DNA from 2 places in the Streptomyces sp. NPDC033221 genome. Region 1 is predicted to be linked to the other one. Evidence: predicted binding sites of a transcription regulator. Region 1 holds the regulator's gene; the other holds the start of a gene.

Region 1 (11,816 bases):
GCCACGAGACCACCGGGTACGAGATGAAGAACGAGGACTCGTAGCCGTCCACGTGGTGCTGGGCGCCCTCCAGCGCGTGCAGCATGAAGATGCAGACGCCGACGATCAGGATGACCGCCTCGACGAAGTACGCCTGGCCGAAGTTGGAGCCGGCGAAGCGGGACTTGCGGCCCGGCTTGCCGGGCTTGCTCAGCTGCCGGATGACGATCAGGGCCAGGATGCCGAGCACCGTCATCGTGCCGATGAACTCGACGAAGACGTTGTACGGCGCCCACTCGCCGATGACGGGCAGCAGCCAGTCGGCCTTGAAGAGCTGCCCGATGGCGTTGACGATCGTCAGCAGCAGCGAGAAGAAGCCCACCGCCACGAACCAGTGCGCCACGCCCACGACGCCCCAGCGGTTCATCCGGGTGTGGCCGAGGAACTCCTTGACCACCGTGACCGTGCGTTGCGTGGGGTCGTCGGTCCGGGTTCCGGCCGGCACGGGCTGACCGAGCCGCAGCTGGCGGACGATCTGCAGGATGGCACGGCCGAACAGTGCTACGCCGACCGCGATTAGGACCAGCGACACGATGATCGCGGCGAGTTGCATGGGTGGCTCCTCGGGCCTGCGAGTGCGGGGGTTACGGGGAATACTTTGAGGGGCTGCGCGTACGTACGAGGGGTACACGGAGTCCGCGGTTCAAGGACTACAGCGATTACTAGGCAGTAACTTTTCGGGTCTGCGCTGAGGTTACCCAGTATCCCGAGCGCCATGAAGCCGCCCGGCCGGTGATCTGTGTCGCGCAGGCAACCCTTTCCACCCCGGACCGCGTCCCCCGAAGCGGGGAGTGACGATAAGCCCGACATGAAAGTTGAGCGGGATCGGCTCAGGTCAATTGACAGGCTGGCGATGGTGCTGCACGCTTGAGCCTGTTCCACTCAAGTCACTGGAGGAATCGAAATGGCACGTGCGGTCGGCATCGACCTGGGCACGACGAACTCCGTCGTCAGTGTTCTCGAAGGCGGTGAGCCCACCGTCATCACCAACGCCGAGGGCGCCAGGACCACGCCGTCCGTCGTCGCCTTCGCCAAGAACGGCGAGGTGCTGGTCGGCGAGGTCGCGAAGCGCCAGGCGGTCACCAACGTCGACAGGACGATCCGTTCGGTCAAGCGCCACATGGGCACTGACTGGAAGGTCAACCTGGACGGCAAGGACTTCAACCCGCAGCAGATGAGCGCCTTCATCCTGCAGAAGCTCAAGCGGGACGCGGAGGCCTACCTCGGCGAGAAGGTCGCGGACGCGGTCATCACCGTTCCGGCCTACTTCAACGACTCCGAGCGCCAGGCCACCAAGGAGGCCGGCGAGATCGCGGGCCTGAACGTCCTGCGCATCGTCAACGAGCCCACCGCCGCGGCCCTGGCCTACGGCCTGGAGAAGGACGACCAGACCATCCTGGTCTTCGACCTCGGTGGCGGTACGTTCGACGTCTCGCTGCTGGAGATCGGCGACGGTGTCGTCGAGGTCAAGGCGACCAACGGTGACAACCACCTCGGTGGTGACGACTGGGACCAGCGCGTCGTCGACTACCTGGTCAAGCAGTTCAACAACGGCCACGGCGTCGACCTCTCCAAGGACAAGATGGCGCTCCAGCGCCTGCGCGAGGCCGCGGAGAAGGCGAAGATCGAGCTGTCCTCGTCCACCGAGACGACGATCAACCTGCCCTACATCACCGCCTCCGCCGAGGGCCCGCTGCACCTGGACGAGAAGCTCACCCGGGCGCAGTTCCAGCAGCTGACCCAGGACCTCCTGGAGCGCTGCAAGACCCCGTTCCACAACGTCATCAAGGACGCCGGCATTGAGCTGTCCGAGATCGACCACGTGGTCCTGGTCGGCGGCTCGACCCGGATGCCGGCCGTCGCCGAGCTCGTCAAGGAGCTGACCGGCGGCAAGGACGCCAACAAGGGCGTCAACCCGGACGAGGTCGTCGCCATCGGCGCGTCGCTGCAGGCCGGTGTCCTCAAGGGTGAGGTCAAGGACGTCCTCCTGCTGGACGTCACCCCGCTGTCCCTCGGTATCGAGACCAAGGGCGGCATCATGACCAAGCTCATCGAGCGGAACACGACGATCCCGACCAAGCGCTCGGAGATCTTCACCACCGCCGAGGACAACCAGCCCTCCGTGCAGATCCAGGTCTACCAGGGCGAGCGCGAGATCGCGGCGTACAACAAGAAGCTCGGCATGTTCGAGCTGACCGGTCTGCCCCCGGCCCCGCGCGGCGTGCCGCAGATCGAGGTCACCTTCGACATCGACGCGAACGGCATCATGCACGTCGCGGCGAAGGACCTCGGCACCGGCAAGGAGCAGAAGATGACCGTCACCGGCGGCTCCTCGCTGCCGAAGGACGAGGTCGACCGGATGCGCCAGGAGGCCGAGCAGTACGCCGACGAGGACCACCGCCGCCGCGAGGCCGCCGAGTCCCGCAACCAGGGCGAGCAGCTCGTCTACCAGACGGAGAAGTTCCTCAAGGACAACGAGGACAAGGTTCCCGCCGAGGTGAAGACCGAGGTCGAGACCGCCGTCGGTGAGCTGAAGGAGAAGCTCAAGGGCGAGGACACCGCCGAGATCCGCACCGCGACCGAGAAGGTCGCCGCGGTGAGCCAGAAGCTGGGACAGGCCATGTACGCCGACGCCCAGGGCGCCGGTGCGGCCGCGGGCGGTGCCGAGGGCGCCGCCGGTGCCGCGGGCGGCCAGCAGGCCAAGGCCGAGGACGATGTCGTGGACGCCGAGATCGTCGACGACGAGAAGCCGAAGAAGGACGGTGCCGCGTGACGGAGGAGACTCCGGGCTTCGAGGACAAGAAGCCCGACGTCCCCGCCGAAGCCGCACAGACCCCTGATGACGCGGCGCAGGCCGAGTCCGCCGACACGGCGGGCTCGGCCCCGGCCGGGGAAACGAACCAGGACGTAGCCGCCACGGCGCAGCTGGACCAGGTGCGTACCGCGCTCAACGAGCGCACCGCGGACCTCCAGCGGCTCCAGGCGGAGTACCAGAACTACCGTCGCCGGGTGGAGCGGGACCGGGTGTCGGTGAAGGAGGTCGCCGCGGCGAATCTGCTCACCGAGCTGCTGCCCGTCCTCGACGACATCGGGCGGGCCCGGGAGCACGGCGAGCTGGTCGGCGGCTTCAAGTCGGTGGCCGAGTCGCTGGAGACGGTGGCCGCGAAGCTGGGCCTCCAGCAGTTCGGCAAGGAGGGCGAGCCCTTCGACCCGACGATCCACGAGGCCCTGATGCACTCGTACGCTCCGGATGTCACGGAGACCACGTGCGTCGCCATCCTCCAGCCGGGGTATCGCATCGGTGAACGAACGATCCGCCCCGCGCGGGTCGCGGTCGCCGAGCCGCAGCCGGGCGCGCAGTCCGGCAAGGCCGCCTCGGAGGACGACGCCAAGGCTTCGGACGAGGAGAGCGGTGGCCCGGAGGAGGGCTGACGCGGCGGTACGGGAAGCAGTTCGGGAGGAGGGACGTCGGGGATGAACACCAAGGACTTCGTGGAGAAGGACTACTACAAGGTCCTCGGCGTCCCGAAGGACGCCACCGAGGCGGAGATCAAGAAGGCGTACCGCAAGCTGGCCCGGGAGTTCCACCCGGACGCCAACAAGGGGGACGCCAAGGCCGAGGAGCGCTTCAAGGAGATCTCCGAGGCCAACGACATCCTCGGTGACCCCAAGCGCCGCAAGGAGTACGACGAGGCGCGGGCGCTGTTCGGCAACGGCGGCTTCCGCGCCGGCCCCGGCGGCGCCGGTGGCGGATCGTTCAACTTCGACCTCGGTGACCTCTTCGGAGGCGGCGGTGCCCAGGGCGGCACGGCGGGCGGCGGCTTCGGCGGCGGGCTCGGCGATGTCTTCGGCGGGCTGTTCAACCGCGGTGGCGGCGGTACGCGTACGCAGCCGCGCCGCGGCCAGGACGTCGAGTCCGAGGTGACGCTCAGCTTCACCGAGGCGGCGGACGGGGCCACGGTCCCGCTGCGGATGTCCAGCCAGGCGCCCTGCAAGGCGTGTTCGGGCACCGGCGACAAGAACGGCACGCCGCGGGTGTGCCCGACCTGCGTCGGCACCGGACAGGTCAGCCGCGGCGGCGGTGGCGGCTTCTCGCTCACCGACCCGTGTGTGGACTGCAAGGGCCGCGGCCTGATCGCGGAGAACCCGTGCGACGTCTGCAAGGGCAGCGGCCGGGCGACCAGTTCGCGCACGATGCAGGTGCGCATCCCGGCGGGCGTCTCCGACGGGCAGCGCATCCGGCTGCGCGGCAAGGGCACCCCGGGCGAGCGCGGCGGCCCGAACGGCGACCTGTACGTCGTCGTGCACGTCGAGGCCCACCCGGTCTTCGGCCGCAAGGGCGACAACCTCACCGTCACCGTCCCGGTCACCTTCCCGGAGGCGGCGCTGGGCGGCGAGGTGCGGGTGCCGACACTCGGCGGCCCGCCGGTGACGCTCAAACTCCCGGCCGGGACCCCCAACGGACGTACGATGCGCGTGCGCGGCAAGGGCGCGTCGCGCAAGGACGGCACCCGTGGCGACCTGCTGGTCACCGTCGAGGTGCAGGTCCCCAAGGACCTCGGCGACACCGCACGGGAGTCGCTGGAGTCCTACCGCGAGGCGACCGCGGGTGAGGACCCGCGGGCGGAGCTGTTCCAGGCCGCGAAGGGAGCTTGAGTCGGATGGATGGCCGGGGCGGGCGTCGGAACCCGTATGAACTGACCGAAGAGTCGCCGGTGTACGTCATTTCCGTCGCGGCCCAGCTCTCGGGCCTGCATCCGCAGACGCTGCGTCAGTACGACCGCCTGGGGCTGGTCTCGCCCGACCGTACGGCAGGGCGCGGCCGGCGCTATTCGGCCCGGGACATCGAACTGCTCCGGGAAGTGCAGCGGTTGTCGCAGGACGAGGGCATCAACCTCGCCGGCATCAAGCGCATCATCGAGCTGGAGAACCAGGTCACGGCCCTGCGCCAGCGGGTCGCCGAACTCCAGCACGCGGTCGAGGGCGCGGCCGCCGCCATCCAGCAGCGGGAGGCGGCGGTGCACGCCTCGTACCGCCGGGACCTGGTGCCCTATCAGGATGTCCAGCAGGCCGGCGCGCTGGTCGTGTGGCGTCCGAGGAAGCGGTCCGAATAGCGGCCGTCAGATCGTTCGAAGGCCGGGGCCGGGGTGCGCACGCATCCCGGCCCCGGCCTTCGCCGTGTGCCCTGGGCTTCGGGCGGTGTGCTCAGCAGCCGTTGTAGCCGGCCGTCGGCATGGACAGGCGGCGGTGGACGTGGGATTTCATGGCGGTGGTGTAGACCGGCTCGTCGTAGTCGGCGATCTCCAGCCGGACGCCGGCGGCGGCGCACCGGGCGGTGAACTCGTCGGCCGAGGCGATGGCGTTCTCCAGGGCGCGGCGGTTGGCGGCGACGAACACGTCGACCAGCCCGGCCTCCACGTCCTGCCACAGCGCGGTGTGGTCGGCGCGCAGCTGGTGCACGCTGAGCCGGCAGGTCAGGTGGTAGGCGCGGGCCTGTGCCCACTGGGCGCACATGGCGTGCTGGCTGCGGTCGTCCACCAGGAACGGGTCGTCGTCCAGCCCCGACAGCGGCATGAGGCAGGCGATCGCCGTCACTCGGACCGAGTTCATCGTGCCCCCCGGGACGTGGCGAGTGTGGGGGTGACGATACCGCCGCGCGAGCGGCGGGGTGGAGGGGCGGTGCCGGGCGGCGAGGCGTATCCGCACGCGTGGCAGATCTTCCAGCCGTCCTGGTTGACGGCGAGCTGTCCGCCGCACCGGGGGCACAGTTCGGCGCGGGCGGGGGCCGGTCGGACACCGGTACGGGAACTGATCGGTTCGGGGCGTGATCCAGGCGCCATGCGCTCTCCTGCTGCCGTGATGCGTTCGCGAAGCTCCGTATCGCGAACGGGTGTCTCCGCAATCGGCATAGCAGGGCAGCCGGAGCAGCGGAGCCCCGGCGTCCGGATCCGGCCAGGTACGGACCTGGCCGGCCGGTGGTCAGGCCCGGCCCAGCGCCTTGGTCACGGTGATCTCGATCATCACCCGGTCCGGCTTGGGGGTCGGGGTGCGTCCGTACCGCTCGGCGTAGCGCCGTACCGCGTCCGCCACCACGTCCGCGTCCGTACGGATACGGGCGACGCCCTCCAGGGTGGCCCACCGCCTGCCGAGCATCTGGCACACCGCGACCCGGGCGCCGTCCGGGCCGCCCGCGAGGACGTGTCCGACCTTGCTGCTGTCCTTACGGGTGATCACGCGGGCGATGCGCTGGTTCGCGTCGAAGGTGACACCGACCGGGACGACGTGCGGCGTGCCGTCGGGGCGCAGGGTGGTCAGCGTGCACAGGAGGTGCTCGCTCCAGAAGGCGAGGTACTCGGGGCTGAGGTCATCCAGGTCGTGGGCCATGACCGGAAGAGTAATTGGGGTTCCTGTGGGGGTGTCGTGCGGAGGGGCTGCAAAGGGACAGCGCGCACGGCGTGGAGGAGTCGTGAAGGTGCCGTGAAACCTCCGTACGCCCTGCTGGCGGGCCACGGGACGCGGGCGGGCGCACGACGGTGGCGGCCGGCCCGGATCGGGACGACGGAGGCAGGTCGGGCGGCGGCTGCAGCGGTACGCCGACGGCCGTACGGCGATGCGGAGAGCGCCTCCGGGGCGATTGCGTGCGACCGGCATGGCATGGTCCGGGCCGTCCGGTGCACCCGTAGAAGGGCCGGAAGACACCGTAGAGTCCCCCAGAACCGCGTTGAGTGGAATAGACTCAACTTATCGGACGTTGAGCTGAGCAGGTTTCGCTGCCGGACCACGGCACCGATCACGCACACGAGCACAAGGAGGAGCGCGCGAGTGGACGCCGAGCTGACCAACAAGAGCCGGGAGGCGCTGAGCGCCGCCAACGAGCGGGCGGTGACGGCGGGACACGCGGACATGACCCCCGTGCATCTGCTGCTCGCGCTGCTCACCGGCACCGACAACGAGAACGTCCTGGACCTGCTGGCGGCCGTCGAGGCGGACGCCGCCACGCTGCGCTCCGGCGCCGAGCGCCAGCTGGCCGCACTGCCCAGCGTCCAGGGTTCCACGGTCGCCCCGCCGCAGCCCGACCGCGACACGCTGGCCGTCATCGCCGACGCCGCGCAGCGCGCGAAGGAGCTGGGCGACGACTTCATCTCCACCGAGCACCTCCTCATCGGCATCGCCGCCAAGGGCGGCCGCACCGGCGAACTGCTGGCCCAGCAGGGCGCCACGGCCAAGAAGCTGCTGAGCGCCTTCGAGGACAGCCGGGGCGGCCGGCGGGTGACCAACCCGGACCCGGAGGGCACGTACAAGGCGCTGGAGAAGTTCGGCACGGACTTCACGGCGGCCGCGCGCGAGGGCAAACTGGACCCGGTCATCGGCCGTGACCAGGAGATCCGCCGCGTGGTGCAGGTGCTCTCGCGGCGCACGAAGAACAACCCGGTGCTGATCGGCGAGCCCGGCGTCGGCAAGACCGCCGTCGTCGAGGGCCTGGCGCAGCGGATAGTGAAGGGCGACGTTCCCGAGTCGCTGCGCGACAAGCGGCTGGTGGCGCTGGACCTGGGTGCGATGGTCGCGGGCGCGAAGTACCGCGGCGAGTTCGAGGAGCGCCTCAAGACCGTACTGGCGGAGATCAAGTCCAGCGACGGCCAGATCATCACCTTCATCGACGAGCTGCACACGGTCGTCGGCACCGGCGCCGGCGGCGACTCCGCCATGGACGCGGGCAACATGCTCAAGCCGATGCTGGCCCGCGGCGAGCTGCGCATGGTCGGCGCCACGACCCTGGACGAGTACCGCGAGCGCATCGAGAAGGACCCGGCGCTGGAGCGGCGCTTCCAGCAGGTGCTGGTCGCCGAGCCGACCGTCGAGGACACGGTCGCGATCCTGCGCGGGCTCAAGGGCCGCTACGAGGCGCACCACAAGGTGCAGATCGCGGACTCCGCGCTGGTCGCCGCCGCCACCCTCTCCGACCGCTACATCACCTCCCGCTTCCTGCCCGACAAGGCCATCGACCTCGTCGACGAGGCGGCCTCCCGCCTCCGTATGGAGATCGACTCCTCGCCCGTGGAGATCGACGAACTCCAGCGCTCCGTCGACCGGCTGCGCATGGAGGAGCTGGCCCTCAAGAACGAGACCGACGCCGGTTCCGTCCAGCGCCTGGAGAAGCTGCGCAAGGACCTCGCCGACAAGGAGGAGGAGCTGCGCGGCCTGACCGCCCGCTGGGAGAAGGAGAAGCAGGGCCTCAACCGCCTCGGCGAGCTGAAGGAGAAGCTGGACGAGCTGCGCGGCCAGGCCGAGCGCGCCCAGCGCGACGGCGACTTCGACACCGCATCCAAGCTGCTGTACGGAGAGATCCCGGGCCTGGAGCGGGAGCTGGAGGAGGCCGCGGCGGCCGAGGCCGAGCAGGAGGCGACCAAGGACGCCAAGTCCTCCATGGTCAAGGAGGAGGTCGGCCCGGACGACATCGCGGACGTGGTCGGCTCCTGGACCGGCATCCCCGCCGGGCGCCTGCTGGAGGGCGAGACGCAGAAGCTGCTGCGCATGGAGGATGAGCTGGGCAAGCGCCTGATCGGCCAGACCGAGGCCGTACGAGCGGTGTCCGACGCGGTGCGCCGTACCCGCGCCGGCATCGCCGACCCGGACCGCCCCACCGGCTCCTTCCTCTTCCTCGGCCCGACCGGCGTCGGCAAGACCGAACTGGCCAAGGCGCTCGCCGACTTCCTCTTCGACGACGAGCGGGCGATGGTCCGCATCGACATGAGCGAGTACGGCGAGAAGCACAGCGTGGCCCGCCTGGTCGGCGCCCCGCCCGGCTACGTCGGTTACGAGGAGGGCGGCCAGCTCACCGAGGCGGTCCGCCGCCGCCCGTACAGCGTCGTGCTGCTGGACGAGGTGGAGAAGGCGCACCACGAGGTCTTCGACGTGCTCCTCCAGGTCCTCGACGACGGCCGGCTCACCGACGGCCAGGGCCGCACGGTCGACTTCCGCAACACGATCCTGATCCTGACCTCCAACCTGGGCTCGAACTTCCTGATGGACCCCCTCCTGAAGGAGGACCAGAAGAAGGAGAAGGTGCTGGAGACGGTCCGGACGTCCTTCCGGCCGGAATTCCTGAACCGGCTGGACGACCTGGTGGTCTTCCACCCGCTCGGCACCGACCAGCTCCAGCGCATCGCGGGCATCCAGCTCGGCCACCTGCAGCGCCGGCTCGCCGACCGCAGGCTGACGCTGGACGTCACCGACCGCGCCCTGACCTGGCTCGCCTGGCTCGGCCAGGAGCCGGCCCTGGACCGGCCGCAGGACGCGCCGGATCTGTCGTACGGCGCCCGCCCGCTGCGCCGCCTGGTGCAGACCGCGATCGGCGACCAGCTCGCCAAGGCGATCCTGTCGGGCGAGGTGCTGGACGGCGACACGGTACGGGTGGATGTCGCCGAGGACGGCAGGTCGCTGGTGGTCGGTCCCGTACGGTAAGCCGCACCGGACCGCCGGCACCGGGCCGTCACACCAGGCTCCCCGCCGCTTCTCCTCCCGCCGGGTCTTCAGCCCGCAGCGGAGCGGGGGCGGCGGGCTTGCCATGACGGGGCCGGGATGGGGGAGGATGGCGGGGACCATACGAAGGGAATTCCACGGTGAGCATCGACCCGTCCTCGATCCCGAATTTCGGGGGCCAGCCCGAACCGCAGCCGTCGGGGCCTGATGGTCCCGTCCTGCCCGACCAGGACCTGGTCAAGCAGCTCCTCGACCAGATGGAGCTGAAGTACGTAGTCGACGACGAGGGTGACCTCGCCGCCCCGTGGGAGCAGTTCCGCACGTACTTCATGTTCCGCGGCGAGGAGGAGCAGCAGATCTTCTCCGTCCGTACGTTCTACGACCGCCCGCACGGCATCGACGACAAGCCGAAGCTGCTGGAGGCGCTCGACGACTGGAACCGCCGGACGCTGTGGCCCAAGGCGTACACCCACACCCACGACGACGGTACGGTCCGGCTGATCGGCGAGGCGTCGATGCTGATCGGCACCGGCGTCGCCCTTGAGCACTTCGTTTCGAGCACGGTCAGCTGGGTCCGTGCGTCGATCGAGTTCGACAAGTGGATCGTCGAGCAGCTCGGCCTGGAGGCCGACGTCGAAGGTGAAGGCGACGAGAAGCCGGGTGACGAGGAGGCGTGAGCCCCCTGCCGTCAGCGGCGTCGCGGGCCCCGGAGCACATCGCTCCGGGGCCCGTCGCTGTTTCCGGCCGGTCCCTGTTCACAGCGGCAGAGGAGCCATGGCCAGCAGATATACGCCGTATCCGAGGGAGAGCACGGCCAGCGAGCCGGTGGCCAGGACGACGGAACGCGGCCGGGCGCGGGCCAGCGCCACCGCCGCCGGCACGAGCAGCGGGAAGGCCGGCAGCAGGAACCGCGGCTTGGAGGGGAAGTACCCGGTGCCGCCCAGCGCTATCGCCACCAGCACCGCCGCGTAGGCGAGCAGCGGCAGGGGCGGCCGGTCCAGCACCAGCAGGACGAGGAGCAGGACCGCCAGGGCGAGGACCGCGGCGGCCATGGGGTGCACCAGCGGCCCGTCGTGCAGGAACAGCCGCTTCACGGACCGCAGCGTGTCCCGGCCGAAGTCGAAACGCGAACCCCAGATCTCCTGCACCCGGAAGTAGCCGCGCGGCCCGGCGCCGGTGAACGCCCCCACCCACAGGACGTACCCGAGCCAGCCGGCGGGGGCGAGGAGGGCGGCCGCCCAGTAGGGCCAGAGCGGGCGGTCCCGCCGGGGTAGGGGGCCGCCGCGATCGCGCCCGCGCCGCCAGGTCCGGACGGCCGCCGCGATCATGACCGCGACGGCGACCGCGAGACCGTTCGGCCGGGACAGCCCGGCCGCCAGCGCCAGCGCGCCGGCCCACAGCGGCCGGTCGGTGAGCAGGGCGTACAGCGCCCAGGCGGCCAGGGCGGTGAGCAGCGGTTCCGTATAGCTCAGCGACTCGATGACGGCGTGCGGCAGCAGGGCCCACAGCACCACGAGAAACGTTCCGGCACGCCGCCCGTACAGATGCGCGCCGACCGCGAAGATTCCCCAGGCGGCCACGGCGGCGGCCGTCCACGCCAGCAGCAGCCCGGCAGTGAGCGCGCCCACCGGCAGGACGGCGGACACACCGCGGATCAGTCCGGGATACAGAGGGAAAAAGGCCAGGTCGGCGAAGTGGTCCGGCGGCCACATATGGTGCGGCGCCGGAGATCCGTAGCCGTACTGGGCCACGCCCAGATACCAGTTGGAGTCCCAGGTGGCGCCGAGCAGACTGCGCGGGTGGCGGCCGGTGTGCCACGCCCAGAGCGCCGTGCACAGGACGCCCGCGAAGCGGACGGCCGCGAACAGCGCGAGGGCGGGCGCCGCGCGGCGCAGGGCGGCCCGGACATGAACCCGTACGGAACCGGGCCGTATGCCCGCGGCGGCTGCGGTGCCGACGGTCTCGGCGGTCACGGAACACCTCCGGTACGCGCGCGGCGGTCACACACCAGGCCCCCGCGCGCCCGGCGCACCCCGACACCACGACTCTCGGCGCCACCCGCCCGCCACGCGACCCCGGTAGGCCGACCGGGTGGCGGGCGGGGGCGCGCGACGGGGGCGTGTGGTCAGAGGGCGCGGAGGCGGTCGACTGCTTCCCGGAGGACCTTCTCCTGCTTGCAGAACGCGAACCGGACGTACGGCGCGCCCTGGTCCTGGTGGTCGTAGAAGACCGCGTTGGGGATGGCCACGACACCGGCGCGCTCCGGGAGGGCGCGGCAGAAGGCGAAACCGTCCTCC
Region 2 (11,816 bases), on a different contig from region 1:
GGACGCCGTCATCTACACCTCCACCAGCTGGTGGAAACAGTGCACCGGCAACTACACCGGCTTCGGCTCCGTCAACCCCCTGTGGATCCCCCGCTACGGCTCCTCGGCCGGCGAACTCCCGGCGGGCTGGGACTTCCACACCATCTGGCAGTACACGTCGTCGGGCACCACGGTCGGTGACCGGAACCGGTTCAACGGGGCGTATGAGCGGTTGCAGGCGTTGGCTGACGGGTGAGACGCGGCCGGGCCCAGGCGCGGGGTGCGTCGGGGCCCGGGGCGGCGTGCGCCGTCACTCCCGGCCGAATTCCGCCGTCTCCAGCGTCAGGCCGACGACTGTCCCGGTCAGGTCGACCGGATCGCCGAACTTGATGACCGGGCCGAGGCGGTAGGAGCCGTCCTGGGGATCCGTGTAGAGGTGGCACTGCCCGAGATACGGATCGACGATGAGGTAGACGGGCACTCCTGCCAGCGCGTAGGCGTCCTTTTTGGGGCCGTAGTCGTTGCGCGACGTGTCCTTGAAGATGACTTCAGCGACGAAGTCGATGTCCTGGTACCGCCAGCGCCCCTTCTCGTCGCTCTCCGCGCCCTCCCTCAGCGCGATCACGTCGGAAGCGAAACCGTTGAGGCGGCCGGGAAAGTCGATGCGAACATCGGACTTCACTCGCTTCCTCGGATAGCGGGTCCGCAACTGGTCATAGATCGAAGCGATGATGTCCCAGTGGTTGTCCCGTTGCGGCGACATGAAAATGGCCCGCTCCAGCCAGTCGAACATCATGTCCAGGCTGAGCTCGTCGCTGTCGGCCATCTCGATCTCGATCCTGTTGTCGGTCAGCTCGATGGTCATCATGCGCTCCTCCCCACCGCCGCGAAGTGCGGGCAGTCGCGCAGTACAACGATACGCACGGTGGCCCGGAGTCCCCTGACACGCGCGGCCCGGAGCCCCCGTGTCAGGGGACTCCGGGCCGCTGTGGCCGGCCGCGTCCGTCACGCCGCGACCGGGACCTCCGGAGCGGCCGGGGCCGAGGCCGGGGTCAGGGCCAGTTCGAGGACCTGACGGACGTCGGAGACCGGGTGGACGTCCAGCTTCTCCAGGATCTCCGCGGGCACGTCGTCCAGGTCCGGCTCGTTGCGCTTGGGGATGACCACGGTCGTGATCCCCGCCCGGTGCGCCGCGAGCAGCTTCTGCTTGACGCCGCCGATCGGCAGCACCCGCCCGGTCAGCGAGACCTCACCGGTCATCGCCACATCCGGGCGCACCTGCCGCCCGGACAGCAGCGAGGCCAGCGCCGTCGTCATCGTCACGCCCGCGCTCGGACCGTCCTTCGGCACGGCACCCGCCGGTACGTGCAGATGGACGCCCCGCTCCTTCAAATCACCCACCGGCAGCTCCAGTTCCGCGCCGTGCGAGCGCAAGAAGGACAGCGCGATGTGCGCGGACTCCTTCATCACGTCGCCCAGCTGGCCGGTGAGCTGGAGCCCGGACGCGCCGGTCTCCGGGTCGGCGAGCGAGGCCTCGACGTAGAGCACGTCACCGCCCGCGCCGGTGACCGCCAGACCCGTGACCACACCGGGTACGGACGTCCGCCGCTCGGACGGGTCCTGCGCCGCCTCCGGGGTGTGGTGCGGCCGCCCGATCAGCGGGCGCAGTTCCTCCACGCCCACCGTGAACGGCAGGTCACGCTCGCCCAGTTCACTCTGTGCCGCGACCTTGCGCAGCAGCCGCCCCACGGCCCGCTCCAGATTCCGTACGCCCGCCTCGCGGGTGTACTCCCCGGCCAGCTTGCGCAGCGCCCCGTCCGTGAGCGTGACCTCGCCGGACTCCAGGCCGGCCCGCTCCAGCTGACGCGGCAGCAGGTGGTCCCGGGCGATGACGACCTTCTCGTCCTGGGTGTAACCGTCCAGCCGGACCAGCTCCATACGGTCGAGCAGCGGCTCCGGGATGGCCTCCAGGACGTTGGCGGTGGCCAGGAAGACCACGTCGCTCAGGTCCAGCTCGACCTCCAGGTAATGGTCACGGAACGTGTGGTTCTGCGCCGGGTCGAGGACTTCGAGGAGAGCCGCCGCCGGGTCGCCCCGGAAGTCCGAGCCCACCTTGTCGATCTCGTCGAGCAGGACGACCGGATTCATCGAACCGGCCTCCTTGATGGCACGCACGATACGGCCGGGCAGCGCGCCGACATACGTACGCCGGTGACCGCGGATCTCCGCCTCGTCCCGTACGCCGCCGAGCGCGACCCGTACGAACTTGCGGCCCATCGCACGGGCCACGGACTCACCCAGCGACGTCTTGCCGACACCGGGCGGCCCGACCAGCGCCAGGACCGCACCCCCACGGCGCCCGCCGACCAAGCCGAGACCACGGTCCGCGCGCCGCTTGCGCACGGCCAGGTACTCGGTGATCCGCTCCTTGACGTCCTCCAGGCCCGCGTGGTCGGCGTCCAGGATCTCCTTCGCGCCGGGGATGTCGTACGCGTCCTCCGTACGCTCGTTCCACGGCAGCTCCAGCACCGTGTCCAGCCAGGTCCTGATCCAGCTGCCCTCGGGGCTCTGGTCGCTGGACCGCTCCAGCTTGTCGACCTCCTTGAGGGCCGCCTTGCGGACGCCCTCGGGCAACTGGGCGGCCTCCACGCGGGCGCGGTAATCCTCGCCCTCGTCTTCCGGGTCGCCGTTCAGCTCCGCCAGCTCCTTGCGTACGGCCTCCATCTGGCGGCGCAACAGGAACTCGCGCTGCTGCTTGTCGACGCCCTCCTGGACGTCCTTGGCGATGGACTCCGCCACGTCCTGCTCGGCGAGGTGCTCGCGGAGTGCTTCGGTGGCCTGCTTCAGGCGCGCCACCGGGTCGGTGGTCTCCAGCAGGCGCACCTTCTGCTCGGTGCTCAGGAACGGCGAGTAGCCCGAGTTGTCCGCCAGCTGCGAGACATCCTCGATCTGCTGCACCCGGTCCACGACCTGCCAGGCACCGCGCTTCTTGAGCCAGTCGGTGGCCAGCGCCTTGTACTCCTTGACCAGCTCGGTGACGGCACCGGGCAGCGGGTCGGGCACCGTCTCGTCGACAGTGGTGCCCTCCACCCACAGGGCGGCGCCGGGACCGGTGGTACCCGCGCCGATCCGCACACGGCCGAGACCGCGTATCAGCGCACCCGGGTCCCCATCGGAAAGGCGCCCGACCTGCTCCACGCGGCCGAGCACACCGATCGCCGCGTACGCGCCGTCAACCCGGGGCACAAGCAGCACCCGCGGCTTGTTACCCGGTTCAGCGGCGGACTGCGCGGCCTCCACGGCGGCCCGCACGTCCGCCTCGGACAGGTCCAGGGGCACCACCATGCCGGGCAGCACTACCTCGTCATCGAGGGGCAGCACGGGCAGAGTGAGCGAGGTGGACGTCGAAGCCATGATCTCCCCTTCGGCAGGCAAGTTGAGCTATGCCCACTCAATGCGTTTGGGGTGGTGGATGTTCCCTGGTCCCTGTTCGCTGTGAGCGATCACCCACATACCGGTGTTCGGGTGTCCCGCCGCGGGGGTGCGGTTCGGGTGTCCTCAAACGCCGGACGGGCTTGAATTGGCGCTGGTCGGGAGGGGGGACAGGCTGGCTGGCTGCGCCTACGGTTCGGTGAGTGGGGGCGCGCGAGCGGCGCGGTCTGTGCGTGGGTGGGGGCCCGGGCCCCAGCGGCCAACCCACCGAACCCCGACTACCCCTGAGCCATGTACATCAGCTCCCAGACATGCCCATCCAGATCCTGGAAACTGGCCCCATACATGGGCCCAGCCTCCATAACCGGCTTCCACACCCCCGCCCCACCCTCGCGAGCCTTGGCGAGCATCGTGTCGACCTCGTCGCGGCTGTCGCAGGACAGGCAGGTGAGGACTTCCGTCGTCTTCGTGGCGTCGGCGATGTCGCCGTTGATGAAGTCCCGGAAGCGGTCTTCCTGGAGGAGCATGACGCAGATGTTCTCTTCGACGATCATGCACAGGGTGTGCTCGTCGGAGAACTGCGGGTTGAAGGTGAAGCCGAGGCGGGTGAAGAATTCGCGGGATGCGGCGATGTCCTTGACCGGCAGGTTCACGAAGATCATGCGCATGGTGTGGGCCTCTTCCTGACGGAGCGGGGCCCCGGTCGTCGCGGCCGGGTGCAACCCTCGCTCCACCTCCCCGTGAAGCCGTGGAGAAGCGTGTTCAGGAAGCTAGCAACGGCCACTGACAATCGCCCCCCGGTGCGGCCCGCCCGGCCGTCCCAGGAGGGGCCGGGCGAGCGTGCCGAGGATGAGGGCGAGGAGGTGGCCCGCGTCGCTGACGGGGTCGCCGGAGACCAGGAGGCTGGTGACGGCGAACCAGGTCACGCCTGCCAGGAGCGGCCATCGGGCCCAGGCGGGCAGCAGGCCCGCCAGGGCACCGGTGCAGGCCATCACGCCGAAGCTGATGCCGTAGTCGAGGCGTTGCAGGGAGTCGGCGGGGAGGTGGCCGAGGGCGACCGCGGCGCCGACCGGGAGTTCGGTGGCGAGGGTGGCGATCGCGTGGCCGCCGAAGAAGACCGCGGCGGTCCGCAGGGCGCCGGCCCGGCGTTCCAGTGCGGTCAGGACGAAGAGGAAGGCGATGGCGTACGCGGAGGTCATGCCGCCGGCGATCCACAGGGCGCTGGCGACGAGGACCAGCAGCGGAGCGTGCGCCAGGTGTTCGACGTCGGTGCTGGAGCTCTGGAGCAGGGCGTGGACGAGGTCGGGGTCGGCGTGTTCGGCGAAGAGGGAGGTCGCGACGAGGAGGGCGGTGTAGGCGAAGGTGAAGGGGGTGCTCAGGGGGCCGGGGAGCAGGCGCCAGGGTCTGGGCAGGCTCCGCGCCGGCCGGACGGCTCGCGGGAGGCCGGGGCGCGCCACGATGTCGACCCTCGGCGCCGGTTCGCGCTGCCTCGGTACTCCGTTCAGAGGCTCCGCCTCCCCGCTTCGCGTTCCCGCGGAAGAGGCCGTTTGCCCGGTGGGGGCTCCCTCGTGGGGTGGCGTCTCCTCGGAGGCGTCTGCCGCGTTCGCCCGGCTCACTGGTGCCTGGCCCCTTCCGTTCGTGCCCCTCTGAGGTCTACGTAGGGCACAGCCTGCACGTTCATTCCATGAGCCCGCTGTGTGCGTGAGGTGCGTCACGCACCGGCGGCCCGGGAAACCGGTTGGACCCGTGGCGCACCGGTTCGCCAGGATGGCCGCCATGTCCGTCCCCGCACAGGTAACCGGTTCGCCCGCGCCCGGCAGTGGGCCGCGGGTCCTCGACCGCCGTGAGGGCCCGTACGGCGAGGTCGTCCTGCGGGAGCGGGGCGCGCACTTCGAGATCATCGCCAACGGGTGTTTTCTGATGGACACCTCGGACGGGCGCTCCGAGCGGCTGCTGGTGGATGCGGCGCTGGGGGAACTGGGGCGCGAACGGGCGCTGCCCAGTGTGCTGATCGGCGGGCTGGGGGTGGGGTTTTCGCTGGTCAGAGCGGTGGAGGAGGCCCGTTGGGGGCGGATCACCGTGGTGGAGCGGGAGGCCGCGGTCATCGACTGGCACCGTGGCGGGCCGCTGTCCGCCGTGTCGGGGGCGGCGTTCGACGATGCCCGTACCGAGATCGTCGCCGCCGATCTGGTCGCGTACGTGCGGGAGGGCGCCGGGGCGCGGACCTTCGACGCGCTGTGCCTGGACATCGACAACGGGCCGGAGTGGACGGTCACCGAGGACAACGGCGGCCTCTACTCCCCCGCCGGTCTCGCGGCCTGCCGGGAGCGGCTGACGCCCGGCGGTGTGCTCGCGGTGTGGTCGGCGCAGCCGTCGTCCGCGTTCGAGGATGCCCTGCGAAATGCCGGGTTCACCGGCGTACGTACCGAAGAGATCCCCGTTGTCCGAGGCGTCCCCGACGTGGTGCACCTCGCGCGCAAGGGCGCGTAGCCGACGGTCACACCCTGCCCTTACGCTGCTGCCCAGCAGTACGCGACCATGCAGCACGGGGACACGCAGGGGCGGGCGATGGATCAGACGCAGACCACCCAGGGCGGCACCGCCGCGGCCACGCCCGGCGCCCAGCGCCGGATCCTCGTCGTGGAGGACGACCCGACGATCGTGGACGCCATCGCGGCCCGGCTGCGCGCCGAGGGTTTCCAGGTGCAGACGGCCACCGACGGGCCGGCCGCGGTGGACACCGCGGAGGCGTGGCAGCCGGACCTGCTGGTCCTGGATGTGATGCTGCCGGGCTTCGACGGGCTGGAGGTGTGCCGCCGGGTGCAGGCGCGGCGCCCGGTGCCGGTCATGATGCTCACGGCGCGCGACGACGAGACGGACATGCTGGTCGGGCTCGGTGTCGGCGCGGACGATTACATGACCAAACCGTTCTCCATGCGGGAGCTGGCGGCCCGGGTGCACGTACTGCTGCGGCGTGTGGAGCGGGCGGCGCTGGCCGCGCACACACCGCGCAGCGGCATTCTGCGCCTGGGTGAGCTGGAGATCGACCACGCGCAGCGCCGGGTGCGGGTGCGCGGCACGGACGTACATCTGACGCCGACCGAGTTCGACCTGCTGGTGTGCCTGGCGAACACGCCGCGCGCGGTGCTCTCCCGTGAGCAGTTGCTGGCCGAGGTGTGGGACTGGGCGGACGCCTCCGGCACCCGTACGGTCGACAGCCACATCAAGGCGCTGCGCCGCAAGATCGGCGCGGAGCGCATCCGTACGGTGCACGGTGTCGGGTACGCGCTGGAGACTCCGCCGGTATGACGGCTCCCACCCGCCAGCGGGAGCGGGCCGGACGCCAGGACCGCGAGCACCCGCCGGACGGGCTGCGGGAGCGGGTCTGGGACCCGTTCTGGCGGCGGGTCTGGGAGGGGCTGCGCCCGCTGGACCCGTACCGCTCGGTCAAGGCGGCGCTCGGCGCGCTGGTCATCGTCTCGGTGATCATCACGACGCTGCTGGTGTTCGTCGCCATCCACTCCGACACCGAGCTGCGGGTCATCACGGTCTTCTCGATCATCGCTTCGCTGCTGGTCACCCAGTTCGTCGCGCAGGGTCTGACCGCACCGCTGGACGACATGACGGACGTGACCCGGGCGATGGCGGACGGTGACTACACCCGCCGGGTGCGCGGCGGGCGGCGCGACGAGTTCGGTGACCTGGCGGACGCGTTCAACCGGATGGCCGCCGACCTGGAGGCGGTGGACACCCACCGCAAGGAGCTGGTCGCCAACGTCTCGCACGAGCTGCGCACCCCGATAGCGGCCCTGCGCGCCGTCCTGGAGAACGTGGTGGACGGGGTCTGCGAGCCCGATCCGGAGACGATGCGTACGGCGCTGAAGCAGACGGAACGGCTGGGGCGGCTGGTGGAGCATCTGCTGGACCTGTCGCGGCTGGACAACGGTGTGGTGCCGCTGCACGCCCGCCGCTTCGAGGTGTGGCCGTACCTGTCGGGGGTGCTGAAGGAGGCCAACATGAGCCGCGGCGCCTCGACGCTGTCGGGGCTCGCCGGCTCCGGCACCCACACCCGTACGGATGTCCATCTGCACCTGGACGTCTCGCCGCCGGAGCTGACCGCGTACGCGGACGCCGAGCGGCTCCACCAGGTCGTGGCGAACCTGATCGACAACGCCATCAAGCACAGCCCGCGGCACGGCCGGGTCACGGTACGGGCGCGGCGCGGCGAGGCGCCCGGGGGCCTGGAGCTGGAGGTGCAGGACGAGGGTCCGGGCATCCCGGAGGCCGAGCGGCACCACGTCTTCGAGCGTTTCAACCGGGGCGACCCGGCGACGCCGGGGCCGGGCAGCGACGGCGGTACGGGGCTGGGCCTGGCGATCGCGCGCTGGGCGGTGGATCTGCACGGGGGCCGTATCCGGGTCGCCGAATCGCCTCGCGGCTGCCGTATCCGCGTCACTCTTCCGGGGAGCGACTCCGTACGGGGCTGACGTCGGGTGTCGTAGGGTCGGTGGTGGAAGCACACAGTCCTGGGTGCGGCGGCGATGCCGCGTACCCGAACGCAGGCAAACCAAGTGTGTTTCCCACCAAGTCATGCCCCGAAACCCGCTGCGGAATGTGACGTGCGCGACGACTGACGGCCCCGGACTGCACCAAAGGTCCGGAGAGGCGTAGCCTTTATTCCCGCTGTCCACCACCTTAGGAAGCGGAAGAGGGCGGTTGCCGCCGTGTCGCCACAGTCCCCCAACAGTTCGAGCACTTCGACTGACCAAGAGGGGCAGGGTAAGAACCCTGCTGCCGCGTTCGGTCCGAATGAGTGGCTCGTCGACGAGATCTACCAGCAGTACCTCCAGGACCCGAACTCGGTAGACCGAGCCTGGTGGGACTTCTTCGCCGACTACAAGCCGGGAGCGGGCGCCAGCACGCCGGCCCCGGCGAGTGAAGGCAGCCCCGCCGCTCCGGCCTCCGGAACGCCCCAGGCGGCGCCGAACGCGCCCGCGGCACCCGCCGCGCAGCAGCCCGCGCCGAAGGCCGCCGCGCCCGCCGCGGCGCAGCCCGCCGCCCCGGCCAAGCCCGCCGCGAGCGCCCCGGCGCCCGCCAAGGCCGCTCCGGCGAAGACCGCACCCGCACAGCCCGCTCCCAAGAAGGACGACGTGAAGCCCGACGAGGCGCCCGCAGGCCCGGAACTGGTCACTCTCCGTGGCCCCTCCGCCGCCGTGGCGAAGAACATGAACGCCTCTCTGGAGCTGCCCACGGCCACGTCCGTGCGCGCCGTCCCGGTGAAGCTGCTCTTCGACAACCGCATCGTCATCAACAACCACCTCAAGCGCGCCCGCGGTGGGAAGGTCTCCTTCACCCACCTCATCGGGTACGCGATGGTGCAGGCTCTCAAGGCCATGCCGTCGATGAACTACTCCTTCCAGGAGAAGGACGGCAAGCCGACGCTGGTCAAGCCCGAGCACGTCAACCTGGGCCTGGCCATCGACCTGGTGAAGCCCAACGGTGACCGCCAGCTCGTCGTCGCGGCCATCAAGAAGGCCGAGACGCTCAGCTTCTTCGAGTTCTGGCAGGCGTACGAGGACATCGTCCGCCGCGCCCGCAACAACAAGCTGACGATGGACGACTTCACCGGCGTCACCGCGTCGCTGACGAACCCGGGCGGCATCGGCACCGTCCACTCCGTGCCCCGCCTGATGCCCGGACAGGGCCTCATCATCGGCGTCGGCGCGATGGACTACCCGGCCGAGTTCCAGGGCACCTCTCAGGACACCCTGAACAAGCTGGGCATCGCCAAGGTCATGACGCTGACCAGCACGTACGACCACCGCGTGATCCAGGGCGCCGCCTCCGGCGAGTTCCTGCGCATCATGAACCAACTGCTGCTCGGCGAGAACGACTTCTTCGACGACATCTTCAAGTCGCTGCGCATCCCCTACGAGCCGGTGCGCTGGCTGCGGGACATCGACGTCTCCCACGACGACGACGTCACCAAGGCGGCCCGGGTCTTCGACCTGATCCACGCCTACCGGGTGCGCGGCCACGTCATGGCCGACACCGACCCGCTGGAGTACGAGCAGCGCAAGCACCCCGACCTCGACATCATCGAGCACGGGCTGACGCTGTGGGACCTGGAGCGGGAGTTCGCCGTCGGCGGCTTCGCCGGCAAGACCATGATGAAGCTGCGCGACATCCTGGGCGTGCTGCGCGACTCGTACTGCCGCACCACCGGCATCGAGTTCATGCACATCCAGGACCCCAAGCAGCGCAAGTGGATCCAGGACCGGGTCGAGCGCGGGCACTCCAAGCCGGAGCGCGAGGAGCAGCTGCGCATCCTGCGCCGCCTGAACTCCGCCGAGGCGTTCGAGACGTTCCTGCAGACGAAGTACGTCGGCCAGAAGCGGTTCTCCCTGGAGGGCGGCGAGTCCGTCATCCCGCTGCTGGACGCGGTCATCGACTCGGCCGCCGAGTCGCGCCTGGACGAGGTCGTCATCGGCATGGCCCACCGCGGCCGGCTGAACGTGCTCGCCAACATCGTCGGCAAGTCGTACGCGCAGATCTTCCGCGAGTTCGAGGGCAACCTCGACCCGAAGTCGATGCACGGCTCCGGCGACGTGAAGTACCACCTGGGCGCCGAGGGCACCTTCACCGGCCTGGACGGCGAGCAGATCAAGGTCTCGCTGGCCGCCAACCCCTCGCACCTCGAAGCGGTCGACCCGATCGTCGAGGGCATCTCCCGCGCCAAGCAGGACATCATCGGCAAGGGCGGCACGGACTTCACCGTCCTGCCGGTCCAGCTGCACGGTGACGCGGCCTTCGCGGGCCAGGGTGTGGTCGCCGAGACGCTGAACATGTCGCAGCTGCGCGGCTACCGCACCGGCGGCACCGTGCACATCGTCATCAACAACCAGGTCGGCTTCACCGCCGCGCCGGAGTCGGCCCGCTCCTCCATGTACGCCACGGACGTGGCCCGCATGATCGAGGCGCCGATCTTCCACGTGAACGGTGACGACCCGGAGGCCGTGGTGCGCGTCGCGCGCCTCGCCTTCGAGTTCCGCCAGGCGTTCAACAAGGACGTCGTCATCGACCTGATCTGCTACCGGCGCCGCGGTCACAACGAGACCGACAACCCGGGCTTCACGCAGCCGCTGATGTACGACCTGATCGACAAGAAGCGCTCGGTGCGCAAGCTCTACACCGAGTCGCTGATCGGCCGTGGCGACATCACCCTGGAGGAGGCCGAGCAGGCCCTCCAGGACTTCCAGGGCCAGCTGGAGAAGGTCTTCACGGAGGTCCGCGAGGCCACCACCGCGCCGGCCGCCCCCGAGGTGCCGGAGCCGCAGGCCGAGTTCCCGGTCACGGTGGAGACCGCGATCTCCCAGGAGGTCGTCAAGCGGATCGCCGAGTCCCAGGTCAACATCCCCGAGCGGGTCACCGTCCACCCGCGCCTGCTGCCGCAGCTGCAGCGCCGCGCGGCCCAGGTGGAGGACGACACGATCGACTGGGGTACGGGCGAGACCCTCGCCTTCGGCTCCCTGCTGATGGAGGGCACCCCGGTCCGCCTGTCGGGCCAGGACTCCCGCCGCGGCACCTTCGGCCAGCGCCACGCGGTGCTGGTGGACCGGGAGACCGGCGAGGACTACACCCCGCTGCTCTACCTGTCCGAGGACCAGGCACGCTTCAACGTCTACGACTCGCTGCTCAGCGAGTACGCGGCGATGGGCTTCGAGTACGGCTACTCGCTGGCCCGCCCCGAGGCGCTGGTCATGTGGGAGGCGCAGTTCGGTGACTTCGTCAACGGCGCGCAGACCATCGTCGACGAGTTCATCTCCTCGGCGGAGCAGAAGTGGGGCCAGACCTCCGGCGTCACCCTGCTGCTGCCGCACGGCTACGAGGGCCAGGGCCCGGACCACTCCTCGGCCCGTATCGAGCGCTTCCTCCAGCTGTGCGCGCAGAACAACATGACCGTCGCCATGCCGACGCTCCCGTCGAACTACTTCCACCTGCTGCGCTGGCAGGTGCACAACCCGCACCACAAGCCGCTGGTCGTCTTCACCCCGAAGTCGATGCTGCGTCTGAAGGCGGCGGCGTCGAAGACGGCGGAGTTCACCACGGGCGGCTTCCGGCCGGTGATCTCGGACGACGCGGCGAAGGCCGAGGACGTCACCAAGGTCATCTTCTGCTCCGGCAAGGTCTACTACGACCTGGAGGCGGAGCGGGTCAAGCGCGGCGCGTTCGACACGGCGCTGGTCCGTATCGAGCGGCTGTACCCGCTGCCCGGCAAGGAGCTCCAGGCGGAGATCGCCAAGTACCCGAACGCGGGCAAGTACCTGTGGGTGCAGGAGGAGCCGGCGAACCAGGGTGCGTGGCCGTTCCTGGGTCTGAACCTGATCGACCACCTCGACCTGTCC

Evidence for each region. The regulator HspR, encoded in region 1, represses chaperone genes until heat shock. The targets are predictions, from matches to a motif close to TTGAGNNNNNNNNNCTCAA.
Region 2: a site for HspR is predicted at 3,416-3,434, ahead of lon (endopeptidase La). Genes of this name have one in related genera too.

What each region holds. Positions count from the first base shown of each region.
Region 1 is NZ_JBVIQN010000037.1:78,010-89,825, reverse strand. It holds gene ACZ53K_RS35005 ((Fe-S)-binding protein) at 1-592, opposite strand, end outside; gene dnaK (molecular chaperone DnaK) at 944-2,812, shown strand; gene grpE (nucleotide exchange factor GrpE) at 2,809-3,471, shown strand; gene dnaJ (molecular chaperone DnaJ) at 3,514-4,695, shown strand; gene ACZ53K_RS34985 (heat shock protein transcriptional repressor HspR) at 4,701-5,153, shown strand; gene ACZ53K_RS34980 (hypothetical protein) at 5,245-5,649, opposite strand; gene ACZ53K_RS34975 (hypothetical protein) at 5,646-5,879, opposite strand; gene ACZ53K_RS34970 (pyridoxamine 5'-phosphate oxidase family protein) at 6,019-6,423, opposite strand; gene clpB (ATP-dependent chaperone ClpB) at 6,862-9,501, shown strand; gene ACZ53K_RS34960 (YbjN domain-containing protein) at 9,660-10,196, shown strand; gene ACZ53K_RS34955 (hypothetical protein) at 10,275-11,492, opposite strand; gene ACZ53K_RS34950 (pyridoxal phosphate-dependent aminotransferase) at 11,645-11,816, opposite strand, start outside.
Region 2 is NZ_JBVIQN010000040.1:56,379-68,194, reverse strand. It holds gene ACZ53K_RS36340 (lysozyme) at 1-235, shown strand, start outside; gene ACZ53K_RS36335 (Uma2 family endonuclease) at 290-847, opposite strand; gene lon (endopeptidase La) at 985-3,393, opposite strand; gene ACZ53K_RS36325 (VOC family protein) at 3,690-4,073, opposite strand; gene ACZ53K_RS36320 (rhomboid-like protein) at 4,182-4,868, opposite strand; gene ACZ53K_RS36315 (spermidine synthase family protein) at 5,188-5,901, shown strand; gene ACZ53K_RS36310 (response regulator transcription factor) at 5,980-6,720, shown strand; gene ACZ53K_RS36305 (HAMP domain-containing sensor histidine kinase) at 6,717-7,898, shown strand; gene ACZ53K_RS36300 (multifunctional oxoglutarate decarboxylase/oxoglutarate dehydrogenase thiamine pyrophosphate-binding subunit/dihydrolipoyllysine-residue succinyltransferase subunit) at 8,136-11,816, shown strand, end outside.